Marichromatium purpuratum 984: one gene and its partner. The protein of the gene in region 1 interacts with the protein of each later gene in a pairwise test. Links are inferred from orthologs where the notes say so. Each region holds a gene or a part of one and is shown in the gene's direction. Other genes may lie near its edges.

What was found. The genes of interacting proteins can lie anywhere in the genome.
Region 2: the proteins of eno (region 1) and rpe interact in binary tests that used the Escherichia coli proteins (3 or more experiments, as listed by UniProt). The link is inferred for Marichromatium purpuratum 984 from one-to-one orthologs.

Annotation. Positions count from the first base shown.
Region 1 is NZ_CP007031.1:563,959-571,842, forward strand. What follows is about bases 1-2,917. They hold eno (phosphopyruvate hydratase), read left to right. Parts: upstream 1-778; coding sequence 779-2,056; downstream 2,057-2,917. Other genes in these bases: kdsA (3-deoxy-8-phosphooctulonate synthase), read left to right, coding at 1-690; ftsB (cell division protein FtsB), read left to right, coding at 2,116-2,412; ispD (2-C-methyl-D-erythritol 4-phosphate cytidylyltransferase), read left to right, coding at 2,409-2,917. Outside these bases: more of ispD, read left to right, coding at 2,918-3,119; ispF (2-C-methyl-D-erythritol 2,4-cyclodiphosphate synthase), read left to right, coding at 3,190-3,660; tRNA pseudouridine(13) synthase TruD, read left to right, coding at 3,657-4,718; MARPU_RS02640 (EAL domain-containing protein), read right to left, coding at 4,715-7,884. UniProt on the Escherichia coli protein: Catalyzes the reversible conversion of 2-phosphoglycerate (2-PG) into phosphoenolpyruvate (PEP). It is essential for the degradation of carbohydrates via glycolysis.
Region 2 is NZ_CP007031.1:344,636-350,870, forward strand. Bases 2,893-5,855 are described here. They hold rpe (ribulose-phosphate 3-epimerase), read left to right. Parts: upstream 2,893-4,009; coding sequence 4,010-4,702; downstream 4,703-5,855. Other genes in these bases: djlA (co-chaperone DjlA), read left to right, coding at 2,893-2,908; MARPU_RS01575 (hypothetical protein), read left to right, coding at 3,440-3,925; MARPU_RS01585 (phosphoglycolate phosphatase), read left to right, coding at 4,702-5,385; trpE (anthranilate synthase component I), read left to right, coding at 5,527-5,855. Also shown: MARPU_RS01560 (PfkB family carbohydrate kinase), read left to right, coding at 1-880; MARPU_RS01565 (NADP(H)-dependent aldo-keto reductase), read right to left, coding at 894-1,925; more of djlA, read left to right, coding at 2,099-2,892; more of trpE, read left to right, coding at 5,856-6,235. UniProt on the Escherichia coli protein: Catalyzes the reversible epimerization of D-ribulose 5-phosphate to D-xylulose 5-phosphate.

The DNA of each region.
Region 1 (7,884 bases):
TTCGACAAGGCCAACCGCTCCTCGCTCGGCAGCTTCCGTGGGCCGGGCATCGAACGGGGGTTGCAGATCCTCGAGGCGGTGCGCCAGCGTATCGGCGTGGCGGTGCTCACCGACGTGCATGAGGACACCCCGCTCGACGAGGTCGCGGCGGTGGTCGACGTGCTCCAGACCCCCGCCTTCCTCTGCCGTCAGACCAACTTCATCCGCGCCGTGGCCGCGCAGGGCAAGCCGGTCAATCTCAAGAAGGGGCAGTTCCTCGCCCCCTGGGACATGAAGCACGTGGTCGACAAGGCCCGTGACACCGGTAACCAGCAGATCATGGTCTGCGAGCGCGGCGTCTCCTTCGGCTACAACAACCTGGTCTCGGACATGCGGGCCCTGGCGGTGATGCGCGAGACCGGGTGTCCGGTGGTGTTCGATGCCACCCACTCGGTGCAGCTTCCCGGTGGTCAGGGCACGAGTTCCGGCGGTCAGCGCGAGTTCGTGCCGGTGCTGGCGCGCGCGGCGGTGGCCGCCGGCGTCTCCGGGCTGTTCATGGAGACCCACCCGGACCCCGATCAGGCGCTCAGCGACGGCCCCAATGCCTGGCCGCTGGAACGCATGCAGGCGTTGCTCGAGACCCTGGTCGAACTCGACGGCGTGGTCAAGCGTGCCGGTCTGATCGAGTGTGCCGAATCCCCGTCGAGCTGAGGGCAGGGCCGTGCGTGCGGCCCTTCCCCTTTGTGGCGCGACAGCCCAGAATTCACCATCGACCCCAATTTCTCAGGAGAATCGAAGCATGTCCGAGATCGTCGACGTCCGTGCCCGCGAGGTAATGGACTCCCGAGGCAATCCGACCGTCGAGGCCGATGTGATCACCGCCGACGGCGCCATCGGTCGCGCCATCGTGCCCTCGGGTGCTTCCACCGGCTCGCGCGAGGCCTTGGAGCTGCGCGACGGCGAGACCGATCGCTTCTGCGGCAAGGGCGTGTTGACCGCAGTGGCCAACATCCAGGGCGAGCTGCGCGAGGCGCTGATCGGCATGGACGTGCTCGATCAGCAGGCGCTCGATCGCCGCATGCTCGCGCTCGACGGTACCGACAACAAGGGCCGGCTCGGCGCCAATGCCCTGCTCGGTGTGTCGCTGGCCAATGCCCATGCCGCCGCGCAGGAGAAGGCGGTGGCGCTGTTCCGCTCGATCTCGAGCGGTCCCTACCGGCTGCCGGTGCCGATGATGAACATCATCAACGGCGGTGAGCACGCCGACAACAGCGTCGATTTCCAGGAGTTCATGATCATGCCGGTGGGTGCCACGAGCATCCGCGAGGCGGTGCGCTACGGCGCCGAGATCTTCCACGCGCTCAAGTCGGTGCTGCATGCCCGTGGTCTGGCCACCAGCGTCGGCGACGAGGGCGGCTTCGCCCCCGACCTGGCGTCCAACGAGGCGGCCATCGAGGTCATCCTCGAGGCGATCGAGAAGGCCGGCTACAAGGCCGGCGAGGACATCTTCCTGGCGCTCGACGTCGCCGCCTCCGAGTTCTACGAGGACGGCCAGTACCACCTCAAGGGCGAGGGCCGCACCCTCGATGCCGAGGGCATGGTCGACCTGCTCGAGTCCTGGGTCGATCGTTACCCGATCCTCAGCATCGAGGACGGTCTCGCCGAGGGCGACTGGGACGGCTGGAAGACGCTCACCGAGCGGCTCGGCGCGCGGGTGCAGATCGTCGGCGACGACCTCTTCGTCACCAACACCAAGATCCTGCGCGAGGGCATCGACAAGGGCATCGCCAACTCGATCCTGATCAAGGTCAACCAGATCGGCACCCTCACCGAGACCCTCGAGGCGATCGCCATGGCGCACGCCGCCGGTTATACCGCCGTGGTCTCGCACCGCTCCGGCGAGACCGAGGACACCACCATCGCCGACCTGGTGGTCGCCGCCGGCACCGGTCAGATCAAGACCGGCTCGCTGTCGCGCTCCGATCGCATCGCCAAGTACAACCAGCTGATGCGCATCGAGGACCAGCTCGGCGACGAGGCCGCTTACGCCGGTCGCGACGCCTTCAAATGGCTGTGAACGACGCCCCCGGTCGTCGCTGAGCCTGCCCCGGGCCGCCGTTCTCGAGCACCTCATCCATGCGCCTGCTGATCGCGTTGCTGGTGTTCGTGCTGTTGGCGCTCCACTACCGGCTGTGGGTCGGTGACGGGAGCCAGGCCGAACTCGCCGCGCTGCGCCAGGAGATCGCCGCGCAGCGTGTCGAACTCGAGCGCCTCGGCGCACGCAACGCCAAGCTGCGCGCCGAGGTGGTCGATCTCGGCAGCGGGCTCGAAGCGCTCGAGGAGCGCGCCCGCGCCGAACTCGGCATGATCAGGCCCGGGGAGACCTTCCTGCAGGTGATCGAACCTCGCCCCTCCGTGGAGCCCCCGCATTGACCGCCAAACCCGCCTTCTGGGCAGTGATCCCCGCCGCCGGCGTCGGCCGACGGATGGGGAGCGCCATCCCCAAGCAATATCTCGATCTCGCCGACCGGACGGTGATCGAACACACCCTCGAGTGCTTCGTCGAGCACCCCGCCATCGCCGGTGTGGTGGTCGCCGTCGATCCCGCCGACCCCTATTGGCCCGAGACCCGTTACGCCACCCATCCCCGGGTGATCCGCGCGCCGGGTGGCGCGGAGCGCTGCAATTCGGTGCTCAACGGGCTCGAGGCGCTGAGCGGACAGGCCGCCGAAGACGACTGGGTGCTGGTGCACGATGCCGCGCGCCCCTGTCTGCGCCGCTCGGATCTCGACGCCATGCTCGAGGGGCTGGCCGATGATCCGGTCGGCGGCATTCTCGCGGTGCAGGTGCGCGACACCATGAAGCGCGCCGGTGCGGAGGGTCGGATCGAGACCACCGTTGAGCGCAGCGCCCTGTGGCACGCCTTCACCCCGCAGATGTTCCGCCTCGGGACGCTGCGTCAGGCACTGCGTCAGGCGCTCGCCGAGGGCGCGCTGGTCACCGACGAGGCCTCGGCGATCGAGCGCCTGGGGCAGGCCCCGCGGCTGCTCGAGGGCCAGTCGGACAACCTCAAGATCACCCGTCCCGAGGATCTGGCGCTGGCCCGTTTCCATCTGCAGCAGCAGGGGCGTCTCGACTGAGAACAACCGCTGTACCGGGGCGACGGATAGGCCCCGGCTTCCTTCAACCTGCCTTCGGAGAATGCGTTCCATGTTGATTGGTCAGGGTTTCGATGCCCATCGTTTCGCCCCCGGATGCCGACTGGTGCTCGGTGGTGTGGAGATTCCCCACGAGCTGGGACTGACCGCCCACTCCGACGGCGACGTGCTGATTCATGCGCTGTGCGATGCCCTGCTCGGCGCCGCCGGGCTCGGCGACATCGGTCGTCATTTCCCCGACAACGATCAGGCCTATGCCGGGATCGACAGCCGCATCCTGCTGCGCCGGGTGATCGCCAGCCTGCACGAGCGCGGCCTGCGGGTGCACAACGCCGACATGACGCTGATCGCCCAGCAGCCCAAGCTCGCGCCCTATATCGACACCATGCGCGAGGTGCTCGCCGGGGACCTGCAGTGTGAACCGGCGCGGGTCAACGTCAAGGCCACCACCATGGAGCAGATGGGCTTCACCGGTCGCGGCGAGGGCATCGCCGCCTCGGCCTCGGTGCTGCTGGTCGAATGAGCCAGCCGCCGCTGCCCGGGCACACCCCCTTCGCGCAGTTGCCGCGCGCCTATGGCGCGCCGCTCGGGCGCGGTCGGCTGCGGGTCGAACCGGAGGACTTCCAGGTCGAGGAGCGGCTCGCCTTCGAGCCCGACGGTGACGGCGAGCACCTGCTGCTGTGGGTGCGCAAGCGCGAGGCTAATACCGAGTGGGTGGCGCGGCGGCTGGCCGCCTGCGCCGGGGTGGCGGTCTCGGCGGTCGGCTATGCCGGGCTCAAGGACCGTCACGCGGTCACCTGGCAGTGGTTCTCGCTGCCGCGCCCGCGTGCCGGCGAGCCGGACTGGTCGGCGCTTGCCACCGACGGCATCGAGGTGCTGGAGGTCCACGCCCATCGGCGCAAGCTGCGGCGCGGCGCGCTGGTCGGCAACCGCTTCCGTCTCCTGATGCGCGACCTCGCCCCCGACCCCGAGGCCCTGGCCGAGCGGGTCGCGGCGATCGGCGCGCGCGGCGTGCCCAACTACTTCGGTGAGCAGCGCTTCGGGCGCGACGGTGGCAACCTCGCCCAGGCCCATGCGCTGTTCAGCGGCGCGCCGGTGCCTCGGGTGTCGCGTCATGTGCGCGGGCTGTGGCTGTCGGCGGCACGCTCGCAGCTGTTCAACGAGACGCTCGCCGGGCGGGTGGCCGACGACTGCTGGGATCGACCGCTCGATGGGGATCGTCTGCAGCTCGATGGCTGCAACTCGCACTTCGCCGTCGAGACCGTCGATGAAACGCTGCTGACGCGCTGTGCCCGACTCGACGTCCACCCCACCGGCCCGCTGTGGGGCGAGGGCGCGCCGCCGAGCCGGGGCGAGGTGTTGGCGCGTGAGCAAGCGGTGGCCACCGCCTTCCCCGGCTGGCCCGAGGGGCTGGCGGCGGCGGGGCTGGCGCAGGAGCGGCGCGCGCTGCGTCTGCCGGTGTTCGACCTCGTCGCCGAACAGCTCGACGGCGGTGTGCGCCTCACCTTCGAGCTGCCCGCCGGGGCCTATGCCACGGCGGTGTTGCGCGAACTGCTCGATGATTGGGCCACCGTCGACTAGCGCGGCCCGAAGCGTGCGGCGAAGGCCTCCGGGGTGAGCGGCGGGGCACACAGATAGCCCTGATAGGCCTCGCATCCCCGCTCGCGCAGGAATTCCAGCTGCGCCTCGGTTTCGACGCCTTCGGCGATCACCCGCAGTTTCAGGTTGCGCGCCATCGCGATGATGGTGGCGGCGATCTCCATGTCGTCGCGCTGTGCCGGGATGTCGCGCACGAAGCTGCGGTCGATCTTGAGTTCGTCGATGGCGAAGCGACGCAGATAGGCCAGCGACGAGTAGCCGGTGCCGAAGTCGTCGATCGACAGACGGATGCCGAGCGCGCGTAGTGCCTGGAGACGCTGCTCGACCTCGTCGCCTTCCCCCATCAGCATGCTCTCGGTGAGTTCGAGCTTGAGCCGGTGCGCCGGCCAGCCGGTCGCGGTGAGCGCCTGCTCGATGCAATCGACACAGTCGGGTTGCAGCAGCTGGCGCGCCGAGAGGTTGACCGCGATGGTCTCGAGGACCAGCCCGGCGTCGAGCCAGCACATTCCCTGACGGCAGGCGGTGCGCAGCACCCAGTCGCCGAGGGGCAGGATCAGTCCGGTCTCCTCGGCCAGGGGAATGAAGCGCGTCGGTGGTACCAACCCCTGGTCGGGCGTGTTCCAGCGCACCAGTGCCTCGCAGCCGATCAACGCGCCGCTGACACAGTCGAACTGTGGCTGGAAGTGGAGCAGGAACTCCTCGTTTCCCAGGGCCTGACGCAGCCGTGCCTCCAGCTCGAGTCGCTCGGCGGCCTGGGCGCTCAACTCCGGGGTATGGAAGCCATAGTTGCCGCGTCCCTGCGCCTTGACCTGATAGAGCGCGACCTCGGCGTGCTGGATCAGCTCGCTGGCCGAGCTGCCGTCCTGCGGGTAGACCCCGATGCCGATACTGGCGCCGACATGGATCTCGTGATCGCCGGGCAGGGTGATCGGTCGTCGCAACAGCTCGAGCAAGTCGCGGGCGACGCCCGCGGCCTGACGTGGCTGGTGCAGCCGCTCGAGCACCACCAGGAACTCGTCGCCGCCGAGTCGCCCGAGGGTGTCGCCCTCGCGCAGCCGGGTCGCGAAACGGTGCGCCAGGAGTTCGAGCAGGTTGTCGCCGGCAGGGTGACCGAGGCTGTTGTTGATGTGCTTGAAGCGGTCGAGATCGATCAGCAGCACGGCGATGTAGTGACCGTGACGCTGAGCGCGCTCGAGGGCGTGGCTGAGTCGCGACTGCAGCAGCAGTCGATTGGGCAGTCCGGTGAGTGGGTCGAAGTGCGCCAGACGTTCGCGCGCCGCCTCCGAGTGTCTGAGTTGGCTGAGGTCGGTCATCACCCCGACATAGCGCTCGGGATTGCCGGCGGTATCGGTGACCAGGCTGATCGACAGCAGTACCGGGCGCACCTCGCCGCTCTTGATGCGGTTCCAGATCTCGCCTTGCCAGTGTCCCTGTTCGAGCAGGCAGGCCCACAATTGCTGATAGAAGGCGCGACCCTGGCGCTCGGAGCGCAACAGGTTGGGGTTGCGACCGATGACCTCCTCGGCGCTGTAGCCGGTGATCTGGGTGTAGGCAGGGTTGATCGACAGGATTCGGGGTCTGAGGTCGGTGACCACCACGCCCTCGCGGGCGCTCGCCAGGACCGCGGCCGATTGGCGCAGTGCGTTGGTGGTGCGCGCCCGGGTCACCGCCAGCGCGGCGAGCTGGCCGAACTCGGCGATATGCGCCTGGGTGGCGGCGTCGGGGAGACCGGGAGTGGTGCGATAGACGACGAGTATGCCCAGCGCCTCGCCAGTGTCGTCGTGAAAGGGAAAGGACCAGCAGGCGCGGAGTCCGGCCGCCTGATGTTGTTCGAGGTACTGCTGCCAGGCGGGATGTTTGGCGATGTCGGCGACCAGTGCCGGGGTGGTGTCACGCAGCGTGGGGGCGAACGGGGTTCGTTCGGGCGCACAGTCCTCGAGCGCGGCATTGAGTACCGGTGCGAGGTGCGGCGCGGCGAAGCTGCGCAGCCGTTTGTTGACGGGGTCGCGTACCACCACCGAGACCCGCAGTCTGGGTTCGGCCTGCTCGAGCCGGGTGGCGATCTCGCCGAGCAGTTCGGGGAGCGCGCGGTCGTCGAGCAGGCCGTCGAGTACCGCCATGCGGGTCTCGTGGAAGTGCTCGGCATGCTTGCTGTCGCTGATATCGCGCCAGGCGCCGATCGCCTCGGTGTGCGCCGGGCTCTCGTGTCCGAGAATGCGCAGTTCGTCCTCGATCCAGCGCATGCCACCGTCACGGTCGAACAGCCGGTACTGCTGCCTGAGCTGTCCGCGGTTGACGAGCTGACCGAGGGCGCGCTCGACCGACTCGCGGTCGTCGTGATGGATCTGGCGCAGCCACCAGTCGGGGCGCATCGTCTCGTCGCGCGTGAACCCGAGCAGGGCGGTGATGTTGTCGCTGACCCAGGTCGGACGAGGGCGGTGCTGCTCGATGCGCAGGGTATAGAGCACCACCGGGCTGGCCTCGAGCATCAACCCGAGATGGGTCGAGGTCTGGCGCAGCGCGGCGCGTTCGCGGGCCAGCTCGGCCTGGTGGGCGATGCGCTCGAGCGTGGCGGTGAGCTGATGGAGATAGCCGGGCTGCTTGAGGACATAGGCGTCGACCCCGAGCTGCAGCGCGCGCGCGACCACGCGCTCGCCCCCCTGCCCGGAGACGATCACCACCGGCAGCGCGAGGTTGCGGTCGTCGCGCAGTTGCTTGAGTGCCTCCAGGGCGTCCAGACCGGGAAGACGGTAGTCGAGCAGCAGTACGTCGAAGGTCGAGGTGTCCTCGGCGGTGCCCGGCAGGTGATCGAGTGCCTCCTCGGCGCTGCCGACCAGAGTCAGATGGATGTGGGGGGCGTGACGGGTGAGATGGCGGACGGTGAGGTCGGCGTCGTCGGTGTTGCGCTCGGCATAGAGGACGCGCAGTCCGTGCCCGTGGCGCGCCTCGGCGCTGCGGAAGCGGCGCCAGGCACGGGCGAGCCGAGCGGGGAGTTCGTCCGCCTCGATCTCATCCTTGATCAGGTAGTCGTCGGCGCCGGCCTGGAGTGCGTCGGCCGCGCTGCCGGCATCGCCCGCGCCGGTGAGCACGACCACGGCCAGGGGGAGGCGCCGTTCACGGATCCAGTCGAGCAGCTCCAGCCCCGAGC
Region 2 (6,235 bases), 220 kb from region 1 along the record:
CGGTGTCGCCACGCTCGACATGATCAACGAGGTCGCCGACTATCCGCCCGAGGACGCCGAGGTGCGCGCCCTGGCGCAGCGTCGGGCGCGCGGTGGCAATGCCACCAATACCCTGGCGGTGCTGGCCCAGCTCGGGTGGCGCTGTGCCTGGAGCGGCACCCTGGCCGACGATGCCGGGGGCGCCTTCATCGCCGCCGACCTGGCGCGGCGCGGGATCGCGCTCGCCGCGGTGGGACGGGTCGCCGGAGCCGCCACCCCGACCTCCTACATCACCCTCAGCCGTGCTTCCGGCAGTCGCACCATCGTCCATCATCGCGATCTTCCCGAGCTCGATGTCGCCGGCTTCGCCCGCGTCGGACTCGACGGGGTCGACTGGGTGCACTTCGAGGGTCGCAACCCCGTCGAGACCGCCGCGATGATAGGCCGGGTACGGCGGCTGCGTCCGCGGGCGCGGGTCTCGGTCGAGTTGGAGAAGCCGCGTCCGGGGGGCGAGTCGCTGGCCGCGCTGGCCGACCTGGTGCTGGTCGGGCGCGATTATGCGCGTGCCCGTGGTGGCGAGACGCCGACGCGGGCGCTTGCGACCCTGGCACCGCTGGCGCCGCAGGCCTGCTGGGTGCTCGGCTGGGGCGAGGGCGGTGCCTGGAGCCGGATACCCGGCGCTGCCCCGTGTCATCATCCGGCCTTGCCGCTGGCGCGGGTGGTCGACAGCTTGGGCGCCGGTGACTGTCTCAACGCCGGGGTGATCGACGGTCTGCTGCGTGGGCTTGAGCTTGCGCCGGCGAGCGCGCGGGCGGTGCGACTGGCCGGGTTCAAATGCACCCGGGTCGGCCTCGACGACCTGGTCGGGGCGGCGCTCGCGACCGCTGGCGTGCTCGACTGAGCCCCGTGTCGGCTCAGGGCGAGGGGTTGGGCTGACGGGTCTGGATCGCCTCGATCTCGGCGAGCAGCGCGGCGTCGAGTTCGGTCTCGAGGCTGCCGAGATTGTGTTCGAGCTGCTCGAGTGTGGTGGCGCCGAGGATGGTACTGGTGACGAAGGGGCGGGTGTTGACCCAGGCCAGCGCCATCTGTGCCGGGTCGAGACCGTGGCGGTGGGCGAGGGCGACGTATTCGGCGGTGGCCGCCTCGGCCTGGGGGTTGTTGTAGCGCTTGAAGCGCGAGAAGCGGGTGACGCGCGCTCCGGCCGGGCGCTGGCCGTCGAGGTACTTGCCCGTGAGTACGCCGAAGGCCAGCGGCGAGTAGGCGAGCAGGCCGCAGTCCTCGCGCAGCGCGACCTCCGCGAGGCCGATCTCGAAGGTGCGGTTGAGCAGGTTGTAGGGGTTCTGAATGCTCGCCACCCGGGGCAGGCCGTGCTGCTCGGCCAGTGCCAGGGCGTGCATCAGCCCCCAGGGGGTCTCGTTGGAAAGACCGACATGGCGGATCTTGCCAGCGCGCACCAGCTCGGCGAGCGCCTCCAGGCTCTCGCGCAGTGGCACGCTGTCGTCGATCTCGGCGGCGCTGTAGCCGAGCCGACCGAAGAAGTTGGTCTGCCGGTCCGGCCAGTGCAGCTGGTAGAGATCGATCACATCGGTCTGCAGGCGACGCAGGCTGCCCTCGATGGCGTTGGCGATGTTGTGTCGGTCGAGCCGTCTGGTCAGGTGCGGCAGCCAGTCGGCGGGACCGGCGACCTTGGTGGCGAGCACCATGTCATCACGACAGCCGCGCTGTCTGAGCCAGTTGCCGATATAGGTCTCGGTGCGCCCCTGGGTCTCGCCGCAGGGCGGGACCGGATAGACCTCGGCGGTGTCGATGAGGTTGATCCCGGCGGCGCGGGCGCGGTCGAGCTGGGCGTGTGCCTCGGCCTCGCTGTTCTGTTCGCCGAAGGTCATGGTGCCGAGACAGAGCGCGCTGACCTCGAGGTCGGTGCGGCCGAGTCGTCTGTAGTGCATCTGGGTCTCCTGTGACCGGTGCGAAGTGGTGATCGCATCATCTTAGCAATCCCTCCAAACCGGACGGGTTAGGCCCGCCGCGTCGTGCTAGTCTTGCGAGCCTGCGCCGGCCCCTGGTGTTGGTGGATCCGGCCCGACATCCTGATGTCGCAATCATCATACGGAGTACATGCATGCGCTGGTTCGGTACGGCCGTCGCCGGCGGTCTCGGGTTGGTGTTCGGCGGTCCGCTCGGGGCGCTGTTCGGTGCCGCGCTCGGGCGTGGCGTCGATCGTGGCTGGGGCGGGGTTGGGGGCGAGCGCCTCACCCTGGAACAACGCTCACGCATCCAGCAGAGCCTGTTCGAGGGTGGCTTCCGCATCATGGGGTATCTGGCCAAGGTCGATGGCCGGGTGAGCGAGGGCGAGATCGCCCAGGCCGAGTCGGTGATGACTGAGATGGGGCTGGGTGCGCCGCAGCGTCAGGCGGCGATCGCTCTGTTCAATGCCGGCAAGGCCTCGACGTTTGACCTCTCCGCCGAGGTCGCCGCGCTGCGCGAGGTCATCGCCGGTCGCCGCGTGCTGGCGCGCCCGTTGCTTGAGGTGGCGCTGGCAATGGCCTATGTCGACGGACCGCCGTCGCGGGCGCAGCGTGCCGCGCTCGAGACCATACGCCGGGGGCTCGCGATGTCGGGTGCGGTCTACCGTCGGATCGAGCTGGTGGTCTCGCTGCGTCGCCGTTCGCGCGAGCGCGCCGGAACCTCTTCGGCGGCGGGTGCGGCGCCGCGCCGTCAGCCCGCGCTCGCTGGCGCCTACGCACTGCTCGGCGTGCGCGCCCGGGCGAGCGACGCCGAGGTCAAGCAAGCCTATCGTCGGTTGATGAGCCGGCACCACCCCGACAAGCTGGTCTCGCGAGGGGCGAGCGAGGCGCAGGTCCGTGCCGCCTCGCGGAAGACCCAGGAGATCCGCCGCGCCTACGAGACCATCACCCGCGCCCGCGGGTGAGTGCTGCCGCTTACGCTTGCCAGCCACCAGCCACCAGCCACCAGCCACCAGCCACCAGCCACCAGCCACCAGCCACCAGCCGCCAGCCAACAGCCGCCAGCCATCAGCCACCAGCCACCAGCCACCAGCCGGGAGGATCGAACCGCCAAGCTGCAAAAAGCGCAAAGGTGTTCAAGTTGTCAGCGACCAGCGGCCAGTGGTCGCTGGTCCTCAAGCACTGGCGCCAAGGTGATGACAGGCCGTGCTGCTGCTGAGAACGCACACCCACTGGCGACTGGAGGCTGGTCGCTGGAGGCTCTACCTCTCCTTTGCGCTCTTTGCGGTTTGGCGGTTCGAATCAGCTTCCAGCGATCAGCCTCCAGTAGGCGAGGCTGGTTGCAGATCGGCGCTTGACGGGCAAGACGGTATCTTGGCGGTTCAATCCCCTGGTCGCTGGTGACGGCCCGTCATTGCACCCGTGTGCGGGCTCTGCCTATACTCGGGCGCTCCTGAACGAGATGAGCGATGGTGGTATCGAGGATGCGTGGTGGAGTGAAGTGGTACGGTTTGATCGCGGCGCTGGCGCTGCTCTTTGGCGGCCAGGCGCTCGCCTCCGAGCTTGATCGTGCGCGCGGTGGATTGGACTGGGAAGATGCTCGGCCGGCAGGCCTCGAGGTGTTGCACCAGGAGCATTTCCAAGGGCGTGAGTTCACTATCTGTGTCGATCCGCGCACCGATCCCGTGTTGGGCGATGTGCGTTTCGATCAGCGCATCCTGCGCTTCGTCGACGATCGCCTGGCGGCGATCACCTTCGTCAAGGGCGAGGCCGGACTCGACTGGTATCGCGTGACCCGCGATCAGCTCGAGGCGACCCTCGGCGCGCCCACCCAGGTACTCGATAACCCGGTGTTCGAGCTTTACCAGACCTACTGGCGCGATGCCCACAGCATGGGCTCGCTGGAGTGGGAGGAGGGCGATGTCGAGTACGACGAGCCGTCGAGCGTCTCCTTCACCTTGTCGCCGCCGATGGGGTTCTGAGCCCGCGCGGCGCATCTGTTCGTACCCAGTCGCGTCCCGCTCGGGGCGCGTCGCACAATAACAGCAATCCAGGGGGACCCTGCCATGACCCGAGACCTGATCGCCCCGTCGATCCTCTCGGCCGACTTCGCCCGGCTCGGCGAGGAGGTCGACCAGGTGCTGGCCGCCGGTGCCGACATCGTCCATTTCGATGTCATGGACAATCACTATGTGCCCAATCTCACCATTGGACCCTTGGTGTGCGAGGCGTTGCGCAAGCACGGGGTCGAGGCCCCGATCGACGTGCACCTGATGGTCAAGCCGGTCGATCGCATCATCCCCGACTTCGCCGCCGCCGGTGCGAGCTACATCACCTTCCACCCCGAGGCCAGCGAGCACATCGACCGCAGCCTGCAGCTGATCCGCGATCAGGGCTGCAAGTCGGGGCTGGTGTTCAACCCGGCCACGCCGTTGAGCTATCTCGACTATGTGATGGACAAGGTCGACATGGTGTTGCTGATGTCGGTCAACCCCGGCTTCGGCGGGCAGAGCTTCATCCCCGCGACCCTCGACAAGCTGCGCGAGGCGCGCCGTCGTATCGATGCCAGCGGTCGTGACATCCGTCTCGAGATCGACGGCGGGGTCAAGGTCGACAACATCGCCGAGATCAAGGCCGCCGGCGCCGATACCTTCGTCTCCGGCTCCGGCATCTTCGGTAAGGGCTGCGCCGAGGACCCCAACCGCTACGACACCATCATCGGTCAGATGCGCGAGGCGCTGGCCGGGGTAGAGCGCTGATGGGGCCGCTCCAGCGTCCGCAGATGGTGCTGTGCGATCTCGACGGCACCCTGGTCGACAGCGTCCCCGATCTCGCCTATTGCGTCGACACCATGCTGGCGCGTCTGGGGCGCGCGCCCTGCGGCGAGACGGCGGTACGCAACTGGGTCGGCAACGGGCTCGAGCGGTTGGTGCGTCGCGCCCTAGTCGGCGCGCTCGAGGGTGAGCCCGATCCGCTCGACTTCGATCGCGCCTATCCGATCTTCCTCGAACTCTATGCCGAGTACACCTTCGAGCGCGCCGCCCTCTATCCCGGGGTGCGCGAGGGGCTCGACTTCCTCAAGGCGGCCGGCTATCCGCTTGGGCTGGTGACCAACAAGGCGGCGCGCTTCACCGGGCCGCTGTTGCGTCATCTCGGGCTCTACGAGGACTTCGGCATCATCATCAGCGGCGATACCCTGCCGGCGTGCAAGCCCGATCCGCTGCCGCTGCAGCATGCGGCGCGTCATTTCGGCGCCGAACCGGCCGCCTCGCTGATGATCGGCGACTCGGTGAGCGATGTGCGTGCTGCACGGGCGGCAAAATTCGGTATCATCTGCACCAGCTATGGGTACAATCACGGCCAGGACATCCGCGACAGCGGTCCCGACGCGGTCATCGATTCGCTGACCGAACTGACCGGGATACTGGCCCCGTCCCGCTGAACGCGGGGCGACGACACGGCAAACGGACTCTGACACCTCATGTGGATCGACGCGGCTCGAGTGACGGTAGGGTGGCGATGGCGACGCTAAGTCGCCTTCGTCTGACCCCTATCGTCCAAACTCAGCCGTCAGGAGATCCACATGACTCCCGAGACCTTTTGTGCCCTCGCCGAGCAGGGCTATAACCGCATTCCGCTCGTCAGCGAGGTCCTCGCCGACCTCGAGACCCCGCTGAGCGTCTATCTCAAGCTCGCCGCCGGCGCCAACTCCTATCTCTTCGAGTCCGTCCAGGGCGGCGAGAAATGGGGCCGCTACTCGATCATCGGCCTGCCCTGCCGCACCCTGCTGCGGGTGCGTGGTCACGAGGTCAGCCTGGAGCGCGACGGCGCCGTGATCGAGTCGCACCAGGTCGCCGACCCGCTGGCCTGGATCGAGTCCTATCAGGCCCGTTTCGAGGCCTTCGACGTCGAGGGGTTGCCGCGTTTCACCGGCGGTCTGGTCGGCTATTTCGGTTACGACACCATCCGCTATATCGAGCCCCGGCTCGGCGACTCGCCCAACCCCGATCTGCTCGACACCCCGGACATCCTGCTGATGGTCTCCGACGAGGTGGTGGTATTCGACAACCTCAGCGGTCGGCTCTATATCGTCCTCCATCTCGACCCCACCGCGGGCGACACCCTGGAGTCGGGGCAGGCGCGGATCAATGCGCTCACCGAGCGCATGTGTCGACCGCTGGTGCCGCACCACAGCGGCGAGCGCCGCCGGGTCGACGAGAGCGACTTCGTCTCCGGTTTCACCGAGCAGGGCTTCAAGGACGCGGTCGAGCGGACAAAGGACTACATCCTTG